2 regions of the Pseudomonas sp. PGPPP1 genome follow, and region 2 is predicted to be linked to the other one. Evidence: predicted binding sites of a transcription regulator. Region 2 holds the regulator's gene; the other holds the start of a gene.
The links. The regulator FliA, encoded in region 2, starts transcription of late flagellar genes. The targets are predictions, from matches to a motif close to CTAAAGTTTNNNNNNNNNNNGCCGNTAA.
Positions count from the first base shown of each region.

Region 1 (7,125 bases), on a different contig from region 2:
GCCAAAGAAGTAGCCGTCCTTGCCATAGCTGGTGTTGGACAGCAGCTTGACCACCTGGGCCCGCGCGGCGGTATCTCCGGGGGCTGCCGCGTCGTAGAGCGGCTTGATGGTGCTCATGGCCACTTCCACATAACTTTGCAAGGTGGCCTTGGCGTCGTTGAGCAGGCGCTGGCGGGTTTCCTCCACCTCGTTGCGCGCCTGGCCCTGGAGAATCCACACGGTGGTCAGGCTGATCACCACGGCAAACAGCAACACCGGCACAATGGCCAGGGACAGGACTTTGGCCTTCAGGCTCAGACGCATGGCTTTTCTCTCTTATTAGTGGCGACTTAAGAGGTTAACGGCCGCGCAGAGAGTTTCTGTAGTGAGCGGGCTTGCCCCGCGCGGCGATGTACCAGGCGCCCTAAGGTCTCCTGACAAAATGCCGCGCGGGGCAAGCCCGCTCACTACAAACAACGGTCAGAGGGTCATGGCCGCCAGCCAGCCGAAGGCCAGGAGCGGGATGTTGTAGTGCAGGAAGGTCGGCACCACGGTGTCCCAGATATGATGGTGCTGGCCGTCGATGTTCAGGCCGGAGGTGGGGCCAAGGGTGGAGTCCGACGCAGGCGAACCCGCATCACCCAACGCGCCCGCGGTGCCGACGATGCACACAATGGCCACCGGGCTGAACCCAAGCTGCACACACAGCGGCACGAAAATCGCGGCAAGAATTGGCACGGTGGAAAACGACGAACCAATGCCCATGGTCACCAACAAGCCCACCAGCAGCATCAGCAATGCGCCGACGCCGCGGCTATGGCCGATGAATGCCGCCGAGGCTTCCACCAGCGAACGCACGTCGCCGGTGGCCTTGAGCACTTCGGCAAAGCCCGACGAGGCGATCATGATGAAGCCGATCATGGCCATCATCTTCATGCCTTCGGTGAACAGGTCGTCGGTGTCGCTCCAACGCACGATGCCCGACACCGAGAAGATCAGGAACCCGGCCAAGGCACCGATGATCATCGAGTCCAACCACAGCTGGATGATGAACGCCGAGGCAATAGCCAGGCCGGCCACCAGCAGGGTCAGCGGGTTGTACTGCACCGCCACTTGCTCGACCCGCTCGATTTTCTCCAAGTCATACACGCGCTTCTTGCGGTAGCTGACGAACACCGCCACCAGCAGGCCCACGACCATGCCGAGGGCCGGCAAGCTCATGGCGTGAGTGACGTTGACCTGGCTGATATCCACGCCGCTCTTGGCCACGTTGGCCAGCAGGATCTGGTTGAGGAAGATATTGCCGAAGCCCACCGGCAAGAACATATACGGCGTGATCAGGCCAAAAGTCATTACACAGGCGATGAGGCGGCGGTCCAGTTGCAGCTTGGTCAACACGTACAGCAGGGGCGGCACCAGCAGCGGAATAAATGCGATATGAATCGGCAGGATGTTCTGCGAGGCAATCGCCACCACCCACAGCAGGCCGATCAGCAGCCATTTGACGTGGCTGCCACCGGTCGCTTCCTGGCGGTCCACCAGCATCAGCGCTTTGTCGGCCAAGGCATGGGCCAGGCCTGACTTGGCAATTGCCACCGCGAAAGCTCCCAACAAGGCGTAGGACAAGGCCACGGTTGCACCGCCGCCCAACCCGCCATTAAAGGCTTTGAGCGTGGCGTCGATGCCCAGGCCACCGGTGAGGCCACCCACCAGGGCGCCGACAATGATGGCAATGACCACATGCACGCGGGACAAGCTGAGCACCAGCATGGTGCCGACCGCGGCAATGACTGCGTTAATCATGGTTACCTCAAGCAGAAACATAAAAAACAGGCATGCCCGCGCCCAGGCGGCCACAGATGGCTGCCAGCGTGCAGGCTTGAAGGAGGTCTTATTAGAGGGCGCGCACTTTGCAGCAGGCGGGGCCGCATGTCAAAAAACGGCGCCGCTTTTAGCTTTCAATTGAACGTTTAAATAATAAAGATCCAAAAAAATCGGCCGATAACCTGATTCTCTGTGTTTTCAGGTTAAGGATGCTCCTCGATGTCCCTCAGACAGCTGTCCATTCAATGGAAAATCACCCTGCTCGCCGGCCTTTGCCTGCTGGGAATCGTGACCCTGCTGGTGGGTCTGTCGCTCTATCGCATGGAGCAGAGTTCGGAACAGGTCAAGGCGTCCAGCATGCAGATGCTCGACGAAGCCGCCCAATCGCGCATCGAGGCCCAGGGTGAAGTGCAGGCACTGGGCATTCGTCGCCAGTTCATGGACGCCTATCAGTACGGTCACGGTTTTTCCCGGCAAGTGCTGTTTTTGCGCGAGCAGGCCGAAAAACGCTTCCTCGACGCCTTCGACACCCGCGAAGACCTGACCCGTCAGGTCAAGGCTGCGCTGCAGGCCAACCCTGATTTGCTGGGTTTGTCGCTGGTATTCGAAGCGAATGCCCTGGACGGCAAGGATGAACTGTTCGCCAACCAGGCGGAGCTGGGCAGCAACGACAAGGGCCGCTTCGCGCTCTACTGGTCACAGCCGACCCCGGGCAAACTGGAGTCGATGGCACTGCCGGAAAGCGACATGTCCGACACCAGCGTGGGCCCCAGCGGTGAAAAGGCCAATGCCTGGTTCACTTGCCCGCGTACCACCCTCAAGCCGTGTGTGATCGAACCGTACTTCTACGTGATCAACGGGCAAAACGTGCTGATGACCAGCATCGTGTTCCCGCTGACGGTCAAAGGCAAAGTGATTGCCTCGCTGTCCGTGGACATCAACCTCAACAGCCTGCAGGCGGTCAGCCAACAGGCCAGCCACAAGCTGTATGACGGCCAGACCCAGGTCAGCATCCTCAGCCCTACCGGTTTGCTTGCCGGCTACAGCCCGGACGCAAGCAAGCTCAGCCAACGCCTGGACCAGGTCGACAGCGCCAACGGCGCGCAACTGATCAGCGCCCTGGCCAGCAGCACGCAGATCCGCAGCCTGCGCACCGACCATCAACTCAAGGTACTGGCGCCGTTCGCGCCAATCCCGGATGGCAAGCCATGGGGCGTGTTGCTGGATGTACCGGAGAAAGTGCTGGTGGCACCTGCCGAGGCGCTCAAAACCCAACTGGACGCCGACAATGCCAAGGGCACTCTGCTGGAACTGGGCCTGGGTCTGTTCGCGGCCGTGCTCGGCTTGATTCTGGTGTGGTTGATGGCCCGCAGTGTGACCCGGCCGATCCTCGGCGTGGCGCACATGCTGGAAGACATCGCCAGCGGCGAAGGCGACCTGACCCGCCGCCTGGCCTACGACAAAAAAGATGAACTGGGCCAATTGGCCGGCTGGTTCAACCGCTTCCTCGACAAGTTGCAACCGATTATTGCCGAGGTGAAACGTTCGGTGCAGGACGCCCGTGGTACCGCTGACCAATCCGCCGCGATTGCGACCGAAACCAGTGCCGGCATGGAGCAGCAGTACCGCCAGGTCGACCAGGTGGCCACCGCGTCCCACGAAATGAGCGCCACCGCCCAGGACGTTGCACGCAGCGCCGCCCAGGCTGCACAAGCTGCCCGCGATGCCGACCAGGCCACCCGCGACGGGCTGACTGTGATCGACCGTACCACCACCAATATCGGGCACTTGGCAGCCGATATGAGCACCGCCATGACCCAGGTCGAAGGGCTCGCTGCCAACAGCGAGAAGATCGGCTCGGTACTGGAAGTGATTCGCGGCATCGCCGAGCAAACCAACCTGCTGGCGCTGAACGCCGCCATCGAAGCCGCCCGCGCCGGTGAGGCCGGTCGTGGGTTTGCCGTCGTTGCCGACGAAGTTCGCAATCTGGCACGACGCACCCAGGAATCGGTGGAAGAAACCCGCCTGGTGATCGAGCAATTGCAAAGCGGCACCGAAGAAGTGGTGGGCTCCATGGGTAACAGCTATCGCCAGGCCCAAGGCAGCGTCGAGCAGGTCGGCGAGGCGGTGACCGCCCTGCGCCAGATCGGGGATGCGGTCACGGTGATCAGCGACATGAACCTGCAAATCGCCAGCGCCGCCGAAGAGCAAAGCGCAGTGGCCGAGGAGATCAACAACAATGTGGCGACCATTCGTGATGTGACCGAGTCGTTGTCGGAGCAGGCGAATGAATCGGCGCGGGTGAGTCAGGCGTTGAATAGCCTGGCGAATCAGCAGCAGGGGTTGATGGATCAGTTCCGGGTGTGAGTGAGCGGCACTTTTTCTAATAGCTGAGCGCTGCAAAGTGGGAGCAGGCTTGCTCCCACTTTTTTGATCGCGGTCAGCGCTTGGGCAATTCGATCAGCACTTTCAGACCACCTTGCTCACTCTCCTGCAACTGCAGCACCCCGCCCCATACCTCGACGATATCACGCACGATCCCCAGCCCCAGGCCATGGCCATCGATCTGTTCGTCCAGGCGCGCACCACGGCTGAGCACCTGGTCACGCTGGGTGACAGGAATGCCAGGGCCGTCGTCCTCAACGGCCAAGAGGTAATGTTGCGCCGTTTCACTGATGCTCAGGCGCACCTCGGCATCCGCCCATTTACAGGCGTTATCCAGCAGGTTTCCCAACAGCTCCAGCAGGTCCTCACGGTCCCAAGGCAATTGCAGCCCAGGGGACACGTGATAGCTCAGGTCCAGGTGTTCACCGTGGATCATGTTCAGCGTCGCCATCAGCCCGGGCAGTTCTTTTTCACAGTCGAACAACGCGCCCGGCAGGGTTTCGCCAGCCAGCCGCGCGCGGTTGAGTTCACGGTTGAGGCGTTGCTGCACCTGCTCCAACTGGTCACGCAGCAGTTTGCTCAGTTCGGGGTGATCCTTGAGGGCCTCGCTGGAGGCCGCGCTGAGCAGCACGGCCAACGGGGTTTTCAGGGCGTGGCCAAGGTTGCCTAGGGCGTTGCGCGAGCGTTTGAGACTGTCTTCGGTATGCGCCAGCAGGTGGTTGATCTGCGCCACCAGCGGCTCCAGCTCCAGCGGCACCTGGGTGTCGAGTTGGGAACGCTGGCCCTGTTGCAGCTGGGCGATCTGTTCACGCGCGGTTTCCAGCGGGCGCAAGGCGCGACGCACCGTGACCCGTTGCAGGACCAGCACCAAGAGCAGCGCCGCCAGGCCCAGCACCAGGCCGATCTGACGCATCAAACGGAAGCTTTCACGCACCGGCGTGTAGTCCTGGGCCACGCTGATGGAAATAGATTGGCCGAAGCGCTTGTAGTCCTCACGCAGCACCAACAGTTGCTGGCCTTCAGGCCCCAGTTGCAGGTTGCTCTTGAGCCCGGCCTCGGGCAGGTGCGGCAGATCCTGGTCCCACAGCGAGCGGGAGCGCCAGTGGTTATCGGCGAAATCAATGCGGAAATAGTGCCCGGAAAACGGTCGCTGATATGCCGGCGACAACCGCTTCTCATGCAGTTGCAAACCGTCGGGGCCACGTACCAGTGCCACCAGCAGGCTCTCGCTGTCATTGCGCAGTCCTGCCTCCAGGTAGCGTTGCAAACCGGCCTCGAACAACCACAAGCTGGTTTGCGCCAATGCCACGCCGACAATCACCATCACGCTGATCAGGCCCAGGCTCAGGCGCCGTTGAATCGACTTCATGCCGGGTTGACGCCAAACCGGTAACCCTGGCCACGTCGGGTTTCAATCACGCTGCGGCCCAGTTTGCGCCGCAGGTGGTTGACGTGGACTTCCAGCACATTGGAGTCGCGCTCGGTTTCGCCGTCATACAAATGCTCGGCCAAGTGGCTTTTCGACAGGATCTGCTCGGGGTGCAACATGAAGTAGCGCAACAGGCGAAATTCGGCGGCGGTCAGCGAGATCTCCGCGCCATCGCGCAGCACGCACTGACGCCCTTCGTCCAGGTGCAGGCCGGCAGTCTGCAAGGTCGGTTGGTTGGCCCGCCCATGGGAACGGCGCAACAGCGCCTGAATGCGCAAGTACAGCTCTTCGGGGTGAAAGGGTTTGCTCAGGTAATCGTCGGCACCGGCCTTGAGCCCTTCGATGCGCTCGGACCAGGAATCACGAGCGGTAAGGATCAGCACCGGCGTGGCCAGCGCGGCGGCGCGCCACTGGGCCAGCACTTCAAGCCCTGGCAAGCCCGGCAGGCCAAGGTCGAGGATGATCAAGTCATAGGGCTCGCTGCGCCCCTGGTACGCGGCGTCACGTCCGTCGGCCAGCCAGTCCACGGCGTAGCCCTGGCGCTGCAGGCCAGCCAACAGTTCATCGGCCAGCGGTACGTTGTCTTCCACGAGAAGCAGGCGCATCAGTCTTCCTCGTCTTTGATCAGCACACCCGTGGATGCGTCCAACTTGATCTCGCGTACCACGCCCTCGGCAGTGACCAGTTCCACTTCATAAGCGTACTTGCCGTGCTTTTTCTCCAGCTCAGCCTCCAGCAGGCGGGAGCCAGGATGGCGCTCCATGGCTTGTTGCAACAGCGCTTCCAATGGCAGGATCACACCCTGCTGGCGCAGTGCCAAGGCTTCATCCTGATCAAGATCGCGTGCCGCCAGACTTGAGCAAAAAACCAGGAGAACCAGCGCCACTCGACTGCTGGCGGATAAATTTACCTTCATTACGTTTCCTGATGATTCTTGAGAACCTGCCCGGTGAGCGCGTCCAATTCAACGTCCCACTCGATGCCGTTGGCATCCTGCAATTCGACTTGGTAGAGATACTTGCCGTATTCCTCGTCCAGGTCGGTGTCCAGCAAGGTCGAGCCGGGGTGCAGGGCCAAGGCTGTGGATTCCAGCTGATCAAAGGCGACAATTGTAACAGTGCCGGGTAATTTCAGCGGTTTGTCGGGGTCCACTGCGCAGGCATAGGGCGCTGCGGAGGCAATCATACCGGCGGTGACCAGCGCTGTAAGGCGCTTCATGAGGAGTCTCCGTGTCAGGATATTTTTCCTACAGCGGCAACCGTACCTGTCACAACTTAATTGAAACTGAATTGCCACCATGGCAATTACCTACAGCGCGCTTCCCCCCTCAAAGGGCGAGATTTCCTATACTGCCCTGCTCGCTTCAACAGAGACCGGTATGACAGCCATCCACATCAAATTTCCTGCCCTGACCCTCAAGGCCGGCAAACGCGCCTTCACGCGTATTCGTGAACAGGGCCTGCAGCCCGCCGACGTCGGCATTCTCCCTGGTGCGGCGGGTGGCCCCA
Region 1 is NZ_NKIG01000016.1:78,344-85,468, forward strand. It holds gene ctpM (methyl-accepting chemotaxis protein CtpM) at 1-303, opposite strand, end outside; gene CFE47_RS18295 (Na+/H+ antiporter family protein) at 460-1,779, opposite strand; gene CFE47_RS18300 (methyl-accepting chemotaxis protein) at 2,023-4,170, shown strand; gene CFE47_RS18305 (sensor histidine kinase) at 4,244-5,557, opposite strand; gene CFE47_RS18310 (response regulator transcription factor) at 5,554-6,222, opposite strand; gene CFE47_RS18315 (PepSY domain-containing protein) at 6,222-6,533, opposite strand; gene CFE47_RS18320 (PepSY domain-containing protein) at 6,533-6,835, opposite strand; gene CFE47_RS18325 (patatin-like phospholipase domain-containing protein) at 6,996-7,125, shown strand, end outside.
Region 1: the regulator FliA is predicted to act here: its motif matches at 1,957-1,984, upstream of CFE47_RS18300 (methyl-accepting chemotaxis protein).

Region 2 (7,125 bases):
CCCTGGCCCTTGGTCGAGTAGATATTGATCGAGCCATTGAGCTGGCTGATCTTGGTCTTCACCACGTCCATGCCCACACCACGGCCGGACACATCGGAAATCTCGGTCTTGGTCGAGAAGCCCGGGGCGAAGATCAGGTTGTAGCACTCGGTGTCGGTCAGGCGGTCGGCGGCGTCCTTGTCCATCACGCCCCGCTTGACCGCGATGTTGCGCAGGATGGTCGGGTCCATGCCCTTGCCGTCATCGGTGATCGACAGCAGGATATGGTCGCCTTCTTGCTCGGCCGCCAGAATCACCTTGCCGTTGCGGGACTTGCCCGAGGCTTCGCGCTCTTCCGGGGTTTCCACGCCGTGGTCGACCGCGTTGCGCACCAAGTGGACCAGCGGGTCGGCCAGGGCCTCGACAAGGTTTTTGTCGAGGTCGGTTTCTTCACCCACCAGTTCCAGGTTGATCTCTTTCTTCAATTGGCGCGCCAAGTCGCGAACCAAACGCGGGAAGCGGCCGAAGACTTTCTTGATCGGCTGCATCCGCGTTTTCATCACGGCGGTCTGCAGATCGGCCGTCACCACGTCCAGGTTCGACACGGCCTTTTGCATGGCTTCATCGCCGCTGCTCAGGCCCAGGCGCACCAGGCGGTTACGCACCAACACCAGTTCGCCCACCATGTTCATGATGTCGTCCAGGCGTGCGGTATCCACCCGCACGGTGGTTTCGGCTTCGCTGGCGGCCTTTTCGGCAACCGGAGCCGCTGCGGCACGTGCTGGAGCAGGCGCTGGGGCAGGTGCAGGTTTGGCGGCGACAGGCGCAGCGGCCTTGGCGGCAACCGGAGCCGGCGCGGCAACGGCGGCTGCGGCAGCCGGGGCCACTTCGGTGAACTTGCCCTTGCCGTGCAACTCGTCCAACAGGGACTCGAACTCGTGATCGGAGATCAGGCCGTCGCCGGCCGGCTCAACACTGGCAGCAGGCGCTGCAGCAGTCGCAGCGATTTCCGGCAAGGCGTCGGCCACGAAGGTGCCCTTGCCGTGCAGTTGGTCGAGCAGCGCTTCGAATTCATCGTCGGTAATGTCGGTGCTGGCACTAGCCGCAGGGGCTTCTGGCGCAGCGGCAGTGGCCACCGCATCGGCCGCGAACTGGCCTTTGCCGTGCAACTGGTCGAGCAGGGATTCAAACTCTGCGTCGGTAATGTCTTCGCTGGTCGGTGCCGCAACGGGCGCAGCTGGCGCTTCTGCCTCGGCCTTCACGGCACTGAGGGAGTTGAGCAGCTGTTCGAACTCGCTGTCGGTCACATCCGGCTCTGCTTCAACGACAGCGACCGCCACCTCGACAACCGGCGCGGGCGAGTTGTCGGCAGGTTCCGCCAGGCGCGCCAGGGCGGCCAGCAGTTCCGGGGTGGCCGCAGTGATCGGTGCACGTTCGCGCACTTCGCTGAACATGCCGTTGACTGCATCCAGTGCTTCGAGAATCACGTCCATCAATTCCGAATCAACGTGACGCTCACCCTTGCGCAGGATGTCGAACACGTTCTCGGCGATGTGGCAGCACTCCACCAGCTCATGGAGCTGGAGGAAGCCGGCGCCCCCTTTTACAGTGTGAAAACCGCGAAAAATTGCATTGAGCAGGTTCGCATCATCCGGTCGGCTTTCCAGCTCGACCAGTTGCTCGGACAACTGCTCTAAAATTTCGCCGGCCTCTACAAGGAAATCCTGAAGGATTTCTTCATCGGCGCCGAAGCTCATGTGGGTGCTCCTTAGAAGCCTAAACTGGATAACAGGTCATCAACATCATCTTGACCCGATACAACGTCTTCACGTTTATCGGCATGAATCTGCGGACCTTCACCCTTGGCGAGATGTTTTTGCGGATCTTTTTCCGAGAGGATCGCTTCGCGGTCATGTTCGATGCCGGCAAAACGGTCAACCTGGCCTGCCATGAGCACCAATTTGAGCAAATTGCTTTCCACTTCGGTGACCAGCTGGGTCACGCGCTTGATCACCTGACCGGTGAGGTCCTGGTAATCCTGGGCCAGCAGAATGTCGTTGAGGTTGCTGGAAACCGTGCGGTTCTCCTGCTCGCTGCGAGACAGAAAACCTTCAACCCGACGCGCCAACTCACGAAACTCTTCAGCCCCCACTTCACGGCGCATGAAGCGGCCCCAGTCAACGCTGAGGGCCTGGGCTTCAGTGGCCATGCCGTTGACCAGAGGCGTGGCGTTTTCCACCAGGTCCATGGTGCGATTAGCCGCCGCCTCAGTCAGCCTGACCACATAGGACAGGCGTTCGGTGGCATCCGTAATTTGCGAGATTTCCTCGGCCTGGGGCATGTGCGGGTCAATCTGAAAATTGACGATCGCACTGTGCAGCTCGCGTGTGAGCTTGCCCACTTCCTGGTACAGGCCGCGGTCACGGGTCTGGTTGAGCTCATGGATTAACTGCACCGCGTCGCCGAACTGGCCTTTTTCAAGGCTGTCGACCAACTGGTGAGCATGCTTTTTCAGGGTCGACTCGAAGTCTCCCTGTGATGTTTCTTTATGCTCCATAGCTCCCCCGCGATGGCATTAGCCGTGGATGCGTTCGAAGATTTTCTCGATCTTCTCTTTCAAGGCCAGTGCAGTGAAAGGCTTGACCACGTAACCGTTGACCCCGGCCTGGGCGGCTTCGATGATCTGCTCACGCTTGGCTTCGGCGGTCACCATCAGCACAGGAAGGCTGCGCAGTTTTTCGTCAGCGCGCACGTGGCGCAGCAAGTCGATACCGGTCATGCCCGGCATGTTCCAGTCCGTTACCAGAAAGTCGATGCTCCCGCTGTTGAGGATCGGAATCGCCGTAATGCCGTCATCCGCCTCGACCGTGTTTGTGAACCCAAGGTCACGCAACAGGTTTTTTATGATCCGCCGCATCGTTGAGAAGTCATCAACGATGAGGATTTTCATGTTCTTGTCCAATTCGACCTCCAAGCAGTCTTAAACGCGCCCAGCACCTGGACGCGCCATTTCAATCAACAGGCATTACACAAAAAGGACTGCCGGGGTACCACGGAGCGCCCCCGCGAAAGCCTGCGGCTTCACGGTCTCGTCTGCAGTGTCCCCACACTGCCTGTCAGCGCGCTCGCCACTCTCCCAAACGCCCCCGCAAGCGGGCTGCGCACTGGCTGTGCAACTGGCTGACTCGTGATTCGCTGACCCCCAGGACCTCACCGATTTCCTTGAGGTTCAGCTCTTCGTCGTAGTACAGCGCCAACACCAGTCGCTCACGCTCCGGCAAATTGGCTATCGCGTCCGCCAACGCCCCCTGGAAGCGTTCATCTTCCAGGTCGCGCGACGGCTCAAGATGAGCACTCGCGCCGTCCTCGTGCAGCCCTTCGTGTTCGCCGTCCTGCAAGAGGTCGTCGAAACTGAACAGGCGGCTGCCCAAGGTATCGTTCAAAATCCCGTAGTAATCGTCGAGACTCAATTGGAGTTCGGCCGCAACTTCATGATCTTTAGCGTCGCGACCGGTTTTTGCTTCAATTGCGCGAATTGCATCACTGACCATGCGCGTATTGCGATGCACCGAACGCGGTGCCCAGTCACCTTTACGGACCTCGTCGAGCATCGCACCCCGGATACGGATACCCGCATACGTCTCGAAACTCGCCCCCTTGCTCGCGTCGTATTTGGTCGACACTTCGAGCAGGCCGATCATGCCCGCCTGGATCAGGTCTTCGACCTGGACGCTGGCGGGCAGGCGTGCCAGCAGGTGATAGGCGATGCGCTTGACCAGCGGCGCGTAGCGCTCGATCAACTCGCCCTGGCTGTCACGGGCAGACTTCTTGTACGCGTTGTAGCCGGTCGCTGTCATAGCACGGGTCCTGCGCTCGTCTGATGCACCAATCGCTCGACGAAAAACTCCAGATGCCCCCGAGGGTTGGCGGGCAATGGCCAGGTATCGACCTTCTGGGCAATGGCCTTGAACGCCAGTGCGCATTTCGAACGAGGGAACGCTTCATAGACCGCACGCTGCTTTTGCACGGCCTTGCGCACACACTCGTCATAGGGAACTGCGCCGACATATTGTAAGGCGACATCGAGGAAGCGATCCGTGACCTTGGTCAACTTCGCGAACAGGTTTCGCCCTTCCTGCGGGCTTTGGGCCATGTTGGCCAATACGCGGAAGCGGTTCATGCCGTAGTCACGGTTAAGCAGTTTGATCAGGGCGTAGGCGTCGGTGATCGAGGTGGGTTCATCGCAGACCACCAGCAGGACTTCCTGCGCCGCGCGCACAAAGCTGACCACGGACTCGCCGATCCCGGCGGCGGTGTCGATCACCAGCACGTCGAGGTTGTCGCCAATATCGCTGAACGCCTGGATCAGGCCGGCATGCTGCGCCGGGCTCAGGTGCACCATGCTCTGGGTACCGGAGGCGGCCGGTACGATGCGGATGCCACCCGGGCCCTGGAGCAGCACATCGCGCAGCTCGCAGCGCCCTTCGATGACATCGGCGAGGGTGTGTTTGGGTGTCAGCCCGAGCAGAACGTCGACGTTCGCCAGCCCCAGGTCAGCATCCAGCAGCATGACGCGACGGCCAAGCTCTGCCAGGGCCAGGGACAAATTCACTGACACGTTAGTTTTCCCGACGCCACCTTTGCCGCCGGTCACCGCGATCACCTGTACGGGATGCATGCTGCCCATTTTATTTCTTTACCTTGTCTTGCTTAGACGCAGGCTACATGGCTTGGCCGCGTGTATCTTGCAGACCATCGATGTAGGTACATTTCACGGTGTTCGTCCTGCCCTCAACCCACCCGCTTTGCCGGGTTGTGGTAAAGGTCGGCGAACATATCGGCCATCGCTTCCTCGCTAGGCTCTTCTTGCATTTGCACACTGACTGCACGGCTGACCAACTGATGACGACGCGGCAGATGCAGGTCATCCGGAATCCGCGGGCCATCGGTCAGGTAGGCGACCGGCAATTCGTGGCTGATAGCCAGGCTCAACACCTCGCCAAGGCTCGCGGTTTCATCCAGTTTAGTCAGGATGCAACCGGCCAGCCCGCAACGTTTGTAGCTGTGGTACGCAGCCGTCAGAACCTGTTTCTGGCTAGTGGTTGCAAGCACCAGGTAATTTTTTGACTTGATGCCACGTCCGGCCAGGCTTTCCAACTGCATGCGCAGCGCCGGATCACTGGCTTGCAGGCCGGCGGTATCGATCAGCACCACGCGTTTGCGCAGCAATGGGTCGAGGGCGTTGGCCAGGGACTGGCCCGGATCGACGTGGGTCACCGACACATTGAGGATGCGCCCCAAGGTCTTGAGCTGCTCCTGGGCACCGATACGATAGCTGTCCATGCTCACCAGCGCGATATTCTGCGCGCCGTACTTGAGCACGTAACGCGCCGCCAGCTTGGCCAGGGTGGTGGTCTTGCCCATGCCGGCAGGGCCGACCATGGCGATCACACCGCCCTCTTCCAGGGGTTCGATTTCCGGGGTGACGATCATCCGCGCCAAATGGGCCAGCAACATGCGCCAGGCCTGGCGAGGTTCTTCGATTTCGGTGGTCAACGCCAGCAGGTCGCGGGACAACGGGCCGGACAGGCCAATGCGTTGCAGGCGGCGCCACAGGTTGGCCTGTTGCGGCTTGCTGCCTTGCAACTGCGACCATGCCAGCGAGCCCAGCTGCACTTCCAGCAGTTCGCGCAGGCCATTGAGTTCAAAGCGCATCGAGTCGAACACGCGCGCATCGACTGCGGCGGCCGGGGCTGGCGCGGCAGGACGTGGCGGCTCGACAAAGGTCGGCTCAACCAGCGGCTCGGCAGCCGTCAGCGGCAAGCCGGCGAACAACTGGCGATTGGTGGTGGCGTCGCTGTCGCCACGCATGCTCAGCTCAGCCTGGGCCGAGACGATGCGCGAGGCGGTCTTGCGCAGCTCGTCTTCAAGCTCCATGTTCGGCACGCGGGGCGCCAGTGCCTGGGGGGTGTAATCCAGGGCAGCCGTCAGCTCGACACCGCCGGCAATACGACGGTTACCGATAATCGCGGCGTCGGCGCCCAGCTCATCACGTACCAGTTTCATGGCCTGACGCATATCGGCGGCGAAAAAACGCTTAACTTGCATAACCCACTACCTCAGCCGTTGGGCCCTACTGTCGCGACGATAGTCACTTGCTTGTTGTCAGGAATTTCCTGATAAGCCAAAACGTGCAAATTCGGAACTGCCAGGCGTCCAAACCGCGACAACATCGCTCGGACCGGGCCCGCCACCAGCAGAATCACCGGTTGGCCCTGCATTTCCTGGCGCTGCGCGGCGTCGATCAACGAACGCTGCAGTTTTTCAGCCATGCTTGGCTCCAGCAGAACGCCCTCTTCCTGGCCTTGTCCTGCCTTCTGGATACTATTGAGCAATATTTGTTCCAACCTTGGTTCCAAGGTGATCACAGGCAGCTCAGACTCAGTGCCTACAATGCTTTGCACGATTGCACGCGACAATCCGACGCGCACCGAAGCCACCAGGGCGGCAGTATCTTGACTCTTGGCGGCATTGTTGGCGATGGCCTCGGCAATGCTGCGGATGTCGCGCACCGGCACTTGTTCGGCCAACAGCGCCTGCAACACCTTGAGCAGTTGCGACAACGACAGCACACCCGGCACCAGTTCTTCGGCCAATTTTGGCGAGGCTTTGGCCAGCAAACCCATCAATTGCTGGACTTCCTCGTGGCCGATCAGCTCGTGGGAGTGCTTGTACAGGATCTGGTTGAGGTGAGTCGCAACCACGGTGCTGGCGTCGACCACGGTGTAACCCAGGGACTGCGCCTGGCTGCGCTGGCTGATTTCGATCCACACCGCGTCCAGGCCAAAAGCCGGATCTTTGGCGGTTATGCCGTTGAGACTGCCGAACACCTGGCCGGGGTTGATTGCCAGCTCGCGGTCCGGGTAGATCTCGGCTTCGGCCAGGATCACTCCCATCAGGGTCAGGCGGTAGGCGCTTGGGGCCAGGTCGAGGTTGTCGCGGATGTGCACGGTGGGCATCAGGAAGCCCAAGTCCTGGGACAATTTCTTGCGCACGCCTTTGATCCGCGCGAGCAATTGGCCGCCCTGGTTGCGGTCCACCAAAGGAATCAGACGGTAGCCCACTTCCAGGCCGATCATGTCGATT
Region 2 is NZ_NKIG01000033.1:55,404-62,528, forward strand. It holds gene CFE47_RS26690 (chemotaxis protein CheA) at 1-1,736, opposite strand, end outside; gene CFE47_RS26695 (protein phosphatase CheZ) at 1,748-2,536, opposite strand; gene CFE47_RS26700 (chemotaxis response regulator CheY) at 2,555-2,929, opposite strand; gene fliA (RNA polymerase sigma factor FliA) at 3,096-3,836, opposite strand; gene fleN (flagellar synthesis regulator FleN) at 3,833-4,666, opposite strand; gene flhF (flagellar biosynthesis GTPase FlhF) at 4,771-6,087, opposite strand; gene flhA (flagellar biosynthesis protein FlhA) at 6,099-7,125, opposite strand, start outside.